3 regions of the Brevibacillus sp. GCM10020057 genome follow, and region 1 is predicted to be linked to each of the others. Evidence: riboswitches for the same ligand, from Rfam matches in the RefSeq annotation. Region 1 holds a riboswitch; each other region holds the start of a gene.

Evidence for each region. Region 1 has a riboswitch for lysine ahead of dapD (2,3,4,5-tetrahydropyridine-2,6-dicarboxylate N-acetyltransferase). Riboswitches for the same ligand answer to the same signal wherever they lie in the genome.
Region 2: linked by a shared signal. The riboswitch ahead of ACFSO0_RS08365 (aspartate kinase) and the one ahead of dapD (2,3,4,5-tetrahydropyridine-2,6-dicarboxylate N-acetyltransferase) in region 1 are both predicted to bind lysine.
Region 3: linked by a shared signal. The riboswitch ahead of ACFSO0_RS19435 (amino acid permease) and the one ahead of dapD (2,3,4,5-tetrahydropyridine-2,6-dicarboxylate N-acetyltransferase) in region 1 are both predicted to bind lysine.

The regions. Positions count from the first base shown of each region.
Region 1 is NZ_JBHUJW010000043.1:54,749-59,295, reverse strand. Features, by position in the region: gene ACFSO0_RS13875 (N-acetyldiaminopimelate deacetylase) at 1-262, opposite strand, end outside; gene ACFSO0_RS13870 (aspartate aminotransferase family protein) at 266-1,477, opposite strand; gene dapD (2,3,4,5-tetrahydropyridine-2,6-dicarboxylate N-acetyltransferase) at 1,490-2,200, opposite strand; lysine riboswitch at 2,370-2,557, opposite strand; gene ACFSO0_RS13860 (GNAT family N-acetyltransferase) at 2,727-3,275, shown strand; gene ACFSO0_RS13855 (EcsC family protein) at 3,250-4,089, opposite strand; gene ACFSO0_RS13850 (hypothetical protein) at 4,130-4,318, opposite strand; gene ACFSO0_RS13845 (hypothetical protein) at 4,373-4,547, opposite strand, start outside.
Region 2 is NZ_JBHUJW010000023.1:302,516-307,062, reverse strand. Features, by position in the region: gene ACFSO0_RS08375 (ABC transporter ATP-binding protein) at 1-225, shown strand, start outside; gene uvrC (excinuclease ABC subunit UvrC) at 434-2,215, shown strand; lysine riboswitch at 2,301-2,488, shown strand; gene ACFSO0_RS08365 (aspartate kinase) at 2,728-3,969, shown strand; gene ACFSO0_RS08360 (DUF2507 domain-containing protein) at 4,069-4,515, opposite strand.
Region 3 is NZ_JBHUJW010000044.1:16,778-21,324, forward strand. Features, by position in the region: gene ACFSO0_RS19430 (APC family permease) at 1-194, shown strand, start outside; gene ACFSO0_RS19435 (amino acid permease) at 290-1,738, opposite strand; lysine riboswitch at 1,858-2,044, opposite strand; gene ACFSO0_RS19440 (DinB family protein) at 2,228-2,710, opposite strand; gene ACFSO0_RS19445 (CGNR zinc finger domain-containing protein) at 2,884-3,456, shown strand; gene ACFSO0_RS19450 (alpha/beta fold hydrolase) at 3,552-4,316, shown strand; gene ACFSO0_RS19455 (helix-turn-helix domain-containing protein) at 4,528-4,547, opposite strand, start outside.

The DNA of each region.
Region 1 (4,547 bases):
CGTGCAGCGAGCGGAACGGATAGGACGTCTCCTCGGTGATGGGAAGCCCGTCCATGTCCGTCCGCCACGCAATCGTCCGCTGCGGATCGGTGCCGGGAATCCTGACGAGGATGCCGGTGCGCCACGTCTTGATCTCCAGACGCTCCTGGGGAAGCCCCGCTAAATAGGCGAGCAAATACTGCTGGGTCTTCACTTCCTGAAAGCCAGGCTCCGGAATCTGATGCAGGTCACGGCGTATTTGCACGAGCGCGGCAGAAGTCATCGGCTACGCCTCCTTTCCCGCAACAGCAGCCGTCAATCGCCTGGAGAACACGTCGAGGAAGCGGTCCACATCTTCCTTCGTCAGGGTCAGCGGCGGCAAGAGACGCACGATCGTCTTTTGTGTCACGTCGACGAGAATGCCTTCCGCAAGCAGGTCGCGCTGCAGACGGCTGGCCTCCTCCGGCGTGACGCTGAGCGGAATGCCGACCATCATTCCCTTTCCGCGCAGCGCTTGCAGCTGCTCAGGGAGACGTTTGCGCAAGCCTTCCAGCCCGTCCCACAAATACGCGATCACTTCGGTCACATGCGCCGCAAATTCCGGGTTCAGCAGTTCGTCCAGCACGGCATTGCCCAATGCGGCCGACAGCGGCGACGGAGCAAAGGTCGTGCCGTGATCGCCCGGTTTGAACTGGTCCATCAGCCGTGTTCCGGCAATGACACCGCCGAGCGGCAGTCCGCCGCCGACCCCTTTGGCGAACAGGATCAAATCCGGCGTCACGCCCGCGTGCTGATAGGCGAACAGCTTTCCGGTCCGGCCCATCCCAGTCTGGATTTCGTCCATGGCAAAGAGCATGCCTTCATTCCGACAGATCACTTCCACATCACGCAAAAACGACTCCGACAGCGGGACGACGCCTCCCGAACCGAGAACCGGCTCCATCAGGACGGCCGCAGGCTTCGCTTCGCGGCAAATGGCTCGCAGCCCTTCGGTGTCTTCGGCGTCCAGCTCGTACACAGGGAAAGTCGGTTGCGGGAAGTCCTGGTACACATGTGCCTGCCTCGTCAGCCGTACGGCACCGAGCGTACGGCCGTGGAAGCTGCCCCGCAGCACGACAATGCCGTCGCGCCCTGCCCCTTCCGTCTTTGTCCATTTGTGGATCAGCTTGATCGCCGCCTCAGTCGCTTCTGCTCCGGAGTTGGTGAAAAAGACTTTCCCCGCAACCGTCTGCTCGATCAGCCGCTGCGCGAGGCGGATGGCCGGCTGGTTGAGAAACACGTTGGAGATGTGCAGGAACCGTTCCCCTTGCTCGTGCAGCGCCTTCAGGATGCGCGGGTGGGAGTGCCCCAGGACGTTGACAGCCAGACCGGTGAACAGGTCCAGATACCCTTTTCCTTCGGTGTCGTACAGGTAGTTGCCCTCGCCTTTCGCAATGGCAATCGGCAGCCGTTTGTACGTCGAGACGATGTATTGTTCATCGAGCGAACGCCAGTCCATATGCCTCACCCCTTACAGCTGACGCAGCTCCTGCTTGATTTCCGTCTTGGAACGGGTTTTTTCGTCGATTTGTTTGATAACGCGAGCTGGCGTACCCGCTACCACTGTGTACGGAGGCACGTCCTCGATCACGACAGCTCCTGCAGCAACGACGGCGCCTTTGCCGACGCGGATGCCTTCCAGAATGACCGCATTCGCCCCGATCAGCACGTCGTCCTCTACCACAACTGGCTGCGCAGATGGCGGTTCGATCACGCCGGCAATGACGGAGCCTGCGCCGATGTGGCAGTTTTTCCCGATCGTTCCGCGGCCGCCTACTACTACGTTCATGTCGATCATAGTACCTTCGCCGATCACCGCGCCGATGTTGATGGTAGCGCCCATCATGATGACTGCGTTGTTGCCGATCGTCACCTGATCGCGGATGATCGCACCCGGCTCGATACGCGCCTGGATTCCTTTGGTGTCGAGCAGCGGAATCGCGGAGTTGCGGCGATCGGACTCGACGACGTAGTCTTCGATTTTATCGCTGTTTTGCGCCAGCACAGGCTCGATTTCTTTCCATTCGCCAAACACGACCCCTGTATTTCCATTGATAAAGGCTTTGGAGCTGGCGCCGAAATCAATCCCTTCCAGATTGCCTTTCACGTACAGCTTCACAGGCGTTTTCTTTTCGCTTTTTTGAATAAACGAGATAATTTCATTGGCATCCATCATGTTCACAGGTACTTCCTCCTTTTAGTCAACAACCATTTTGAATAATTAGGAGCATGACCAGACAACGGCAGTCATGCCCGCTTGAGCAAAACAGGAATTTTTCGGCAAGCTCCCGTTTCGCAAAAAAAGCAATGAGTGCATGCGCTAACTCATCGCTTTCCAAACATTGGCAGCAATCGTAAATAGCGCTCCACGAAAGACCCAAGACCTCTCGTGACAGGATGATCATTGTTCATGAGCACCCCAGCCCTTGCCGTTCAGGGGAATGACAACAGCTTCGGCGCTTTAGCCTTTCCTTCTTTTCCTGCCCCCCGGCAGCTTGCGAAAAGATGTACTCATCTTCGGCGCACCTCTATTTAGACTTTCACTATGAATTTCATTCTACTCTACCAAAATCGGCCCTCTGTGGCAACTAATTTTCATGTAAATGGAAAAATGAATACAGAGGCAATTCAACCATGAATTTTCTGTCTTATCAAAAGAGAGCGAATATGGTAATATATTTCTCTAACATTTTCTAGGAGGTTGAACGATGCGGTTACATACGGACAGCATTTACTTGCGCCCTCTGCAAACGGAAGACGCTGCCGAACTGCTTGAGCTGCGGCTGCGCAATCATGATTTCTTTCAGCTTTACGAACCGATTCGTCCTGCTTCCCACCGCACCCTGGCCGGACAGCAGGAGCTGATCGCGCAGGCCGTGCGAGACTTTGACGCCGGGACCGCCTTTGCATTCGGCATCTTCCTGCAGGAGGACCACCGGATGATCGGGCGTGTCGCCTTGTCCAACGTAGCTCGCGGCGCCTGGCAGAACGCTACCATCGGCTACTTTCTCGACCAGGCGCAAAACGGCTGCGGCTACACGACACAGGCAGTCGGACTTGCGCTTCAGTTCGCGTTCACCGAAGCGCAGCTGCATCGCGTACAGGCCGGGGTGATGCCGCATAATCTCGCCTCCATCCGCGTGCTCGAAAAAAACGGCTTCCGCTACGAGGGGCTTTCCCTCCGCTACCTGCAAATTAACGGGAAGTGGGAAGACCACAACATGTACGCGATCACGGTTGAGGAGTGGACGAACTAGCTTCGTTTCTCCCGGCGGACTGTCGCAGCCGCTCCAGGATGCGCCGTTTGCGGTACAGCATCATGCCCGCTTCGGCGACATCTTGCACGGTTGTGCGATTCAAATAAGCCCCGAACAAAACTCCCGCGATCGGAACGAGCTGGAACAGCTTTTTCCAGCCGAAGTTTTCCGTGTACGTGACCACCACTTCGCGCCACCCTTGCAGCTGTGCCATGACATTCCGCTGCGCTGCCGGATTGTCAAACTGCGACAGCTCCTCGATGATCGCTTTCTTCCCGACGATGTCAGACGATGCAAACTGCAGGCACTTCACTACAAACAAGCGCTCTCGCTTTTCTTCCGGCCGATAGCCGTAGCACAGCGCCATCTCCTGCAAGATTTTGAGCGAGGTGCCCAGCAGCAGCGGAATATCCAGCGCCAGCGTGAAAATGCCGCCGATTCCGGTCGTTGCTCCTTGCACCGTTGCAAACGCGGCTCTTGACTCACGCAGCTCGTGTGCCACCTCATTCATGCAAGCAAGCGGCAGCTCTGCCACTTCTGCCGCTGCAAACGCGCGCTCCTGCCCTGTCAGGCGGGAACGAAATCTGCCGTACACCGCTTCGTCCGAGACGAGATACGTTCCGCCCGTCTCCAGAAAGGCAGCGATTTCATCCACCGCTGTCCCCAGTTTTTCGCGGACGCAATGGGGCGTGATGCGGTCCAGCAGGACAAACGGCAGCCGTCCGAGCTTTTCCCAAAACCACAAGTCTTTCTGTTTCTTTTCCCATGCTTCTACTTCCTTTAGCCCCTGAAGCAAATGTTCCCTCGACTCCATCCTTATCGCAGGCCCCCTGTTCTGCCAGCTGCTTTTCCGCTCACTCCTGCCGCTTCCACAAGCATTGGCTGCGGAGTATTTGCCTTGCGTACTCCTGCAGCTCTTCCGTACTCGCGAATCCGGCGAACACTTCTTTCTGTCTTACGATTCCCAGCTTGAAATGTTTCAGCTGTCCGTCCTCTTCGCGAAAGCCAAACTTTTGGAGAACCGCCATTTGTTCGTCTGTCATGCCCGTCCCTCCTATGGGAAAAACCCCCTGCCTAAGCAGAGGGCCATATACCGGTTATTCTTTTACTTCCACCGTCAGCGTCAGCGTCTGCTGCTGTTCCTGTGTATCGGTATTTTTGTCATACGAGTTGCCGTCCTGCTCGATTTGGCAGGTGCGGTAGCTCATGGTGTTGGTCACTTCGATCGTGTATACACCCGGCTTGCCGTCCTGGAAGTCGATGAACTGCTTG
Region 2 (4,547 bases), on a different contig from region 1:
GGTCTGGCGCCGATTGTCGTAGCCGATATTTTCAAGGTCATCAAGCAAATCAATGCGGAAGGCACCACGATCCTGATCGTCGAGCAAAACGTCAGGCAGGCGCTGAAGATCGCGGATTACGGCTACGTGCTGGAAGCAGGGCAGATCGTCCTCGACGGCACGGCCGAATCGCTGCTCAACGATGAGCGGGTAAAAGAGGCGTACCTGGGCGGCCGCAAGCATTAAGCAACGAAACGGGAGATATTTGCCGAAGAAACTGTCGCATGCAAGCTGTGCGGCAGTTTTTTTCGCTTTTGATCCGTGGTAACATGGAAGTGGAACGTACATTCCTATTTCGCCAGGCATGAGGAAGGCGGCGCATCGTCCCATGACCGCCCCCGGCTACTGAAGCCCGGACTGCAATGATGATGAAGCGTAAAAGGAGGGAGCAGCCTTGAACAGCTCCTTGAAAGACAAACTGGCTGTACTGCCAGAAAAGCCAGGCTGCTACCTGATGAAGAACAGGGACGGCGAAATCATTTACGTGGGCAAGGCCAAAGTGCTGAAAAACCGCGTCCGATCATATTTCACCGGCAGCCACGACGGAAAGACACAGCTTCTGGTGAGCGAGATTGTCGATTTTGAATATATCGTCGTCTCCTCCGCTATTGAGGCTCTCATTCTGGAGTGCAACCTCATCAAGCAGCACAACCCCCGCTACAACGTCATGCTGCGTGACGACAAGACGTATCCGTATATCAAGATTACGAATGAAGCGCAGCCCCGGCTGGAGATCACCCGCAAGGTCATCAAGGACAAAGCGCGATATTTCGGCCCGTACCCGAACGCGGGGGCAGCTTCGGAAGTGAAAAAACTGCTCGACCGGCTGTACCCGCTGCGCAAGTGCCGCACGCTTCCAAAGCAGGTCTGTCTCTACTATCATATGGGGCAATGTCTGGCTCCCTGTGTGCAGGAGGTGCCTTACGAGGAAAACCAGCGGATCGTCGAGGAGATCAGCAAGTTTCTCGACGGCGGCCACGAGGAAATGAAGAGACAGCTGACGGAAAAGATGATGCAGGCTGCGGAGAGCATGGAATTTGAGCGCGCCAAGGAGTACCGCGATCAGATCAGGAGCATCGAAGCCGTCATGGAAAAGCAAAAGATCACGCTGGCCGATACGGTCGACAGAGACATCATCGGCTATGCGGTGGAAAAGGGCTGGATGTGCGTCCAGGTCTTTTACATGCGCCAGGGCAAAATGATCGAGCGGGATACGGCTTCCTTTCCGTATTACGGGGAGGAGGCGGAAGATTTCATGTCGTACGTCACCCAGTTTTATTACGACAAGCAAAATGCACTGCCCAAGGAGGTACTGCTGCCCGAAAACAGCGACCCCGAGCTTTTGGGAGAGTGGCTGGGAATCAAGGTGCATGCCCCGAAACGCGGCAAAAAGCGCGAGCTCGTGCAGATGGCGGCGGAAAACGCGAGAATCGCCCTGCAGGAAAAATTCGCACTGATGTCCAAGGACGACGCCCGTACCATTCAAGCCGTCCACAATCTGGGCCACATTCTCGGCATCGGCACTCCCCACCGGATCGAGGCGTTCGACAACTCGAACATCCAGGGGACGGAGCCGGTCTCGGCGATGGTCGTCTTTACCGATGGCCGTCCGGATAAAAAGGAATATCGCAAGTTCAAGATCAAGACGGTGGAGGGGCCGGACGACTACGGCTCCATGCGGGAGGTCATTCGCCGCCGCTACACGCGCCTGCTGAAGGAAAACGGCGCGCTGCCGGATCTGATCGTCATCGACGGGGGCAGGGGCCAGATCAGTGCGGCGATGGACGTGCTGGAGAACGAACTGGGGCTGTACATTCCCGTCTGCGGCCTCGCCAAGGACGAAAAGCACAAGACAGCACAGCTTTTGTTCGGCGACCCGCCCGAGCCTGTGGAGCTGAAGCGGGACAGCTACGAATTTTACCTTCTGCAGCGCGTTCAGGACGAGGTGCACCGTTTTGCCATCACCTTTCACCGCCAGTCCCGCACGAAGACGATGCTCTCCTCCCGGCTCGACGAAATTCCGGGCATCGGCGAGAAGCGGCGCAAGCTGTTGTTTACCCATTTCGGCTCCCTGCAAAAGATGCGGGAGGCGACGCTGGAAGACTTCCGGCAGCTGGGAATCGGCGACAAGCTCGCCAAGCAGATCATTTCCCATCTGCGCAAGCTGGAATCGTGACGATTGGGCAAAAAGGAATTGAACCGCTCCCCTGTCCGTGATATAATCCGATTCAAACAGAATAGTTAGCCTCACTTCCATGATGGAGTGAGGTAGAGGCGCGAAAACCAAGAGTACCTCCCGGAGATCGGGTGTCTGTGAAGGGATTGGGAAAGGGGAATTCGCCGAAGTGTGGAGAGGGACCCGCCTTCCTCCATGCTGGGTCTGCGTTGAACAAGCGCAGGACTGTCATCTGTGCAATCACCAGTTGCCAGATGGAGTGCTATCTCACGGTGTGCCAGTGTGAGTCATGACGTATGGTGTTGTCGTGCTGTGCGCTGTCCGCGTGTATTGGAAGGGAGGAACCGGGATGTCGAAACAATAGGCAGCGGCAGGTACTTTTCCTCGTCGGTGCCTTTTTCACATAGGAAGAAAGCATACAAGCGCAGAATGAACATAGAGAAAAAAGAGTACCATACGAGTGGATCAAGATCAGCGAAGAACTGGATAACAGGAAAAGGGAGAGAAGCCTCATGGGGTTGATCGTGCAAAAATACGGGGGAACCTCCGTTGGAACCATTGAGCGAATTTTGCGAGTAGCGGACCGAATTATCAGTTATAAAGAAGAAGGACATGACATCGTCGTCGTCGTCTCGGCGATGGGCAAATCGACAGACGTGCTGGTGGATATGGCAAAACAGATTACCGCCTACCCGTCCGAGCGCGAGATGGATATGCTGCTGACCACGGGGGAACAGGTATCGATCGCGCTGCTGTCGATGGCGCTGCACACGAAAGGCTACGATGCGATTTCGTTGACCGGCTGGCAGGCAGGCATTACGACCGAGTCCATCCATGGGAAAGCGCGCATTCAGCAAATTGACACACAGCGCATCCAGTCCGAGCTCGGGCGCGGCCGCGTCGTGATCGTGGCGGGCTTCCAGGGAATCAGCGACACGGGCGAGATCACGACGCTGGGGCGCGGCGGTTCCGATACGTCGGCGGTGGCTTTGGCTGCGAGCCTGAATGCGGACAAATGTGAGATTTTCACAGACGTGTCCGGCGTGTACACGGCTGATCCGCGGGTCGTTCCGGCCGCGCGGAAGCTGGACAGTATTTCGTACGACGAGATGCTGGAGCTGGCCAATCTCGGGGCAGGCGTCCTGCATCCGCGTTCGGTGGAAGCTGCGAAAAAATACAAGGTACGGCTGGTCGTCCGCTCCAGCTTTACTGCTGAAGATGGTACGTACGTAGAGGAGGTTGCCAACATGGAAACTGGAAGAGTGGTAAGTGGAGTCGCGCATGACGAGGATGTCGCAAAGGTTACGGTATTCGGGATGCCGGCGAAGGTAGGGACCCTCTCTCGCCTGTTCAATACATTGGCCGATCATCAGGTCAACGTGGACATCATTATCCAAAGCTCATTCGATGCGGAGGTTACGAACATCTCGTTTACAGTGGCATCGGATGATCTGAAAAAGACGCTGGACACGCTTGCTGCCCATAAGGAATCGCTCGGGTTTGAAAAAATCGAGCACGAGGAAGGCTTGACCAAAGTATCGATCGTCGGTTCCGGCATGGTGAACAATCCGGGCGTTGCCGCAGAGATGTTCCGCGTGCTGGCCGAGCAGGGAATTTCTATTAAAATGGTATCGACTTCGGACATCAAGGTCTCCTGCGTCATTCCTGCCGCTTTGACTGAGTTGGCCGTTCGCAGCCTGCATACTGCCTATGGGCTGGATGTGGAAACGACAGCGGTCGTGCACGGATTGTAATCGGTACGCTGCGATATTGCTGCTGGCAATATTTCCCCTCTTTCCGTTTATGGAAGAGGGGATTCCCATGTTCCCCTGCCCGGGCAGCAAGCGGCCTGTTCAGGAAGTAACTACGATGCGAATGTCGCGTGAACCTTGCAGGACAAGCTGGGCAGTCGTCTCGCGTCCGCTCGCCCTTTCGAGGGCTCCCGCGATGATTCCGCATTCCAGGGACAAGGCACAGCCCAGGCGCTGCTCGGACATGTAGGGGAATATCGCGTGTGAGAGCTTGTACTGAATGCGCCGGTCCGACTGGTCGATGATGTCCAGCTGCCCGAGGCCGAGCCGCATGAAGGTCAGGATGACGTCAGCGGGGGATTGGACGGGGATCTTTTGCCCGATATCTTTTCCCAGCCAGTATAGAATGGCGCTCTCGCTATCACCGAGCAAGGCAGACGTGAGCGTTTCTCGCAGCAGATGGTAGCCAAGGTATGGCATGTTCATCCGTTCAGCGTAAGCGATAGACTCTTGCGGCAGCAAGGCGGACAGTTGATCCGTCTCTTTCATCATGCTTCCCTCCTGTCTGTACCAGACTATGA
Region 3 (4,547 bases), on a different contig from region 1:
TGTTCAGGTTCATCGACACGGTAGAGTGGAAAAAGGCGGAAACAGATCACGTGACGGTGATGATTCCGCAGTTTATTACCAAGCGCTGGTGGCATAATTTGCTGCACAACCAGACCAGCCTGTTTTTGCGGGCGTATTTGTTCGCACGACAAGATGTGAAGATCGCGACGGTTCCGTACCGGCTGAAAAAATAAGCGGAAAGGCAATCAGCTGGACGCGGAGCGCTTCCGGCAAAATAAAGAAGCTCCTTGCCACCCGTCAGTGTCACGGATGGGCCAGGAGCTTTTTTTTAATGCGTGTTTTCATCCATGCTGAAATCTACCTTGTCGAGGGGGACCAGCCTGGTTTTCTTTGTGTATTTGTAGGCCAGCCATACGATCAGGAACAGGGGCAGGCCGATGTAGGACACGAGTGCGCCGTACCAGTCGATCGTCTCGCCGGTAAAGGCCGTGTAGTTTTGCCCGACGATGACTACGCAGCAAATGATGAAGGCGAAAATCGGCCCGATCGGGAACCATTTCGCGCGGTACGGCAGCTCGGTCAGATCGCGGCCTTGGGCAAGCAGCGCCCGGCGGAAGCGGTAATGGCTGACGGCAATCCCCAGCCAGGCGATGAAGCCGGACATCCCGGAAGCGTTCAACAGCCAGATGTAGATGGCACCGTCCCCGAAAAGCGAGGACAGGAAAGCCAATGCTCCGACGAGAGCCGTCACGATCAGGGAGTTGATCGGCACGCCGTTGCGGGTGACTTTGGCGAACCACTTCGGCGCCTTGCCTTCCTTGGCGAGCACCCACAGCATGCGAGTGGAAGCGTACATGCCGGAGTTGCCGGCGGACAGGACGGACGTGAGAATGACCGCATTCATGACGGAGGCTGCGAACGCGAAGCCTGCCTTTTCAAACACGATGGTAAACGGGCTGATGGCGATGTCGGTGATGTCGCCGCTGATCAGGTTCGGGTTGTCGTACGGGACGAGCAGGCCGATGATCAGAATCGCCAGGATGTAGAACAGCAGGATGCGCCAAAAGATTTGCCGGATCGCTTTGGGGATGTTGCGCGCAGGATTTTCGCTCTCTCCCGCCGCTACCCCGACGAGCTCTGTCCCCTGGAAGGAGAACCCGGCGATCATGAAGACCCCAAGGATCGCCATGAAGCCGCCGTTGAACGGCGCGTCCCCTTTGGTGAAGTTCGCAAAGCCGACAGCCTCGCCGCCCATGATGCCGAAGATCATCAGTACACCGATGGCGATAAAGACGATTACAGTAATGACTTTGATGAGAGCAAACCAGTATTCCGATTCGCCGTACGATTTCACCGACAGGGCGTTCAACAGGAACATCAGGAAGAGGAACAGGGCGCTCCAGACGATCGAAGGCACATCCGGGAGCCAGTATTTCATGATGAGGGCTGCAGCCGACAGTTCGACGGCGATGGTAATGGCCCAGTTGTACCAGTAGTTCCAGCCGAGCGCAAAGCCCAGGGACGGATCGACGAAGCGGGTGGCATAAGTGCTGAAGGAGCCGGAGACAGGCATGAAGGCAGCCATCTCGCCCAGGCTGGTCATCAAAAAGTAGACCATGATGCTGATGGCGATGTAGGCAGCCAAAGCACCCCCGGGTCCGGCAGTATGAATGGAGCCGCCGCTCGCGAGGAACAATCCCGTACCGATGGAGCCGCCGATGGCGATCATCGTCAGGTGGCGAGCTTTGAGCCCACGTTGCAGTTTGTTTTCTGACATTGCGTGTTGCACGACCTTTCTCAAGATTGTTTTGTACGGAAGGAAGGTCGGAAACGAAAAAACCGCCACAAGCCAAAAAACGGCCAAGGGCGGTATGATCCAATCCCCACCAAGCCTTCACTGAAGATAGCGCACCACGTTTGCCCGGCAAGCAAACGTGACAGTTCTGTCCCTTTCGAGAACAGCCCCAGCCCATGTGCACAGCGATACACGATGGACTTCGGCGGCTTTTCCCTCTCCTGCAGTCTTAGATTTCGTCTGAATCTCGTGCAGGATACTATAAAAGCCGCGACCTCTATCCTCACCGTGAAAGATGAGGATAACATCTATGAAATTGAGTTACTGTTAAACTATATATGATTGTTTGGCATTACGCAATAAGGAAAACAGGATAGGGAAAAAATTCAGTTTACTGATTTTGCGGGACGAACAGGCCGCCGAGGAATACCCCCGACGGCCTGCTTCATGGGCGGATGCTTTTTCCAGTTATTATTGAAAAGTGCGTCTGGCAGGCCAGGAGCCTTGCAGCTTGCGAATCTGGATGATCTGTCCGGTGTGACAGGCGTCGTGCAGGATGAGGTTCATGAAGCTTTGGGCGGTATCTTTTTGGTCCAGCTCTTCCTCGGACAGGGCGGACAGCTGTTCCCGAAGCTGGCGGTGCACCGTAGCCATGCGCTCCTGCGTCGCTTGCCAGGCATCTTCATCCTCGGGGCCGCCGGACGGGACGAACGTATCTTCGTTGGTTTCCGCTGTGAGCGGAAAAGGGGTGCCTGCGAGCCGGTGCATCAGCCGCTCCTTGAAAAACAGCAGATGACTGACGGTTTCCCAGATCGTATTGGCGGCTTCACCGGCGGGGCGCCAGCTCGCCTGGGCGGCGGTCAAGCCAGAGAGGGCATCGCGCAAAGGCGGGTACCAGCCCTCCTGTTCATACGTGTACTCCCAGTTTTGCAGCAGCAAAGCTTTACGGCTCATGTTCATCCTCCTCGTCTGTGAAACAGATGGGCGAAACGTTATAATGATGCAAAAGGTAATGATTTGTAACCATCTAAAATGAAAACGATGGTTACAAGATGTAGGATAACATATCCTGTAACTGGAAACAAGTCGGAAATGTTCGGTTTGGCAAATGGATGGGGGTAGCAGAGGTGGAATGGCTGTGCATTGATTTTTTGAACAGCGATTGGCGCGACTGGAGGGGGTCGGGACGCAGGGAAAACCGGCTGGAAAAGGCAGAGTGGCTGGATTCCTTTTTGCAGCATTGGGATTTGCAGGCGCCGCTTCCCGCTGGTAGCAAGACCTGCGCCGAGCTGCTGGCGCTGCGGGAGAGCATGAGAAGGATGACGGAGTCTGTCGTTCGCAGGGAGGCTTTGTTGTCTGACGATTTGGCGGCTCTGAATCAGGCGCTGGCACTGGCGCCTTCGCATCCGCAGCTGCTGGAGGACGCGAAGGGCGGATACCGACTGGAGGAGAGGTGCCCCGTAGGCGGATGGGAGCTGGTCATGGCCCGGATCGCCCGCTCTTTCGCCGATCTGCTCGTGTACGAAGAAGTCAGCCGCCTGAAAATATGTGACAATCCGGATTGCCAATGGGTTTATTTTGACGAGAGCCGCAACCGCGCACGCCGCTGGTGCGATGACAAGATGTGCGGCAATCTCATGAAGGTGCGCCGTTTTCGCGAGCGGCAAAAGGAAAAAGAAAGCCGCAAGTCCGGAAAATGAACCAAGATCTGCGGAATTCGGGCACATGATGGGGGAGTTTGAGACATAATAAGAAGCAAGCGCAACGGGAACGCATGCAGGAGAGGAGTGAGTGGATGGGGCGCTATCGCAAGAGGTGGGTGCAGGGGCTGATTTTGGTGGTGTTGCTGGCGGCATGCGCGGCGATCTGGTCTCTGCGGCCCTATCCGCCCGATCAGGCAGCGTGGGCCGCGATGCAGGGAGGAGAAGGCATCACCGTGATCGATACGAGGGACTGGCTTGCCTTTGAGGGAGGAGAGACGCGCAGGCCCAATGTGATCTTGTATCCCGGAGCCTTGATCAAAGCCGAGAGCTACGCGCCGGTTGCCCGCCTGCTGGCAAGCTCCGGCTATCGGGTGTTCGTAGCCAGAATGCCGCTCAATCTGGCGGTAATTGACGTGGAGCGGGCCCGCCAGGTGCTGCAGGCGTATCCGCATCAACCGTTCGTCATCGGCGGACATTCGCTGGGCGGCGCGATGGCAGCCCGTTTCGCCGCCAGCCATCTGGACCGGATCGTCGGTGTCTTTTTGCTCGGAGCGTACCCCGATCGCAAAGGGGACCTGAAGGATTCGGGTCTTCCCGTCCTTTCCCTGTTGGGCTCGCGGGATGGCGTCGTGAAGCGGGAGAAGTACGAGAGCGGCAAGCAGTATTTGCCAAAGAATACCCGTTACATGAGCATCGAGGGGGGCAATCACGCCCAGTTTGGCAGCTATGGTCCGCAGGAGGGAGATCATCCCGCCGCGATCACGCCACAGGAGCAATGGCAGCAGACCGTGGCAGCGATCAAGGAGTGGCTGCAGACGGAAGTCAATCCTCTGTTGGAGGAAGAATACCAAAGATGACTCCGACGATGCGGACGAGTACGAGTCGGTAGATGATCGGCTCCAGCTTCCCAGCCCCCTCTAGCCCGCGATCCTGAGAATAGCGGCGAACATCTCGTTCCCTCCCAAAGGAATCGGAACATATGTTCTTTTTTGCTGGAAAAGAAAACCCCGTTCAGGGGTTATTTTTCTTTCATACCGTCTGTGATGTCAAACAGGGAAGGGGACACGATTATTTGACCTGCCGCGCTT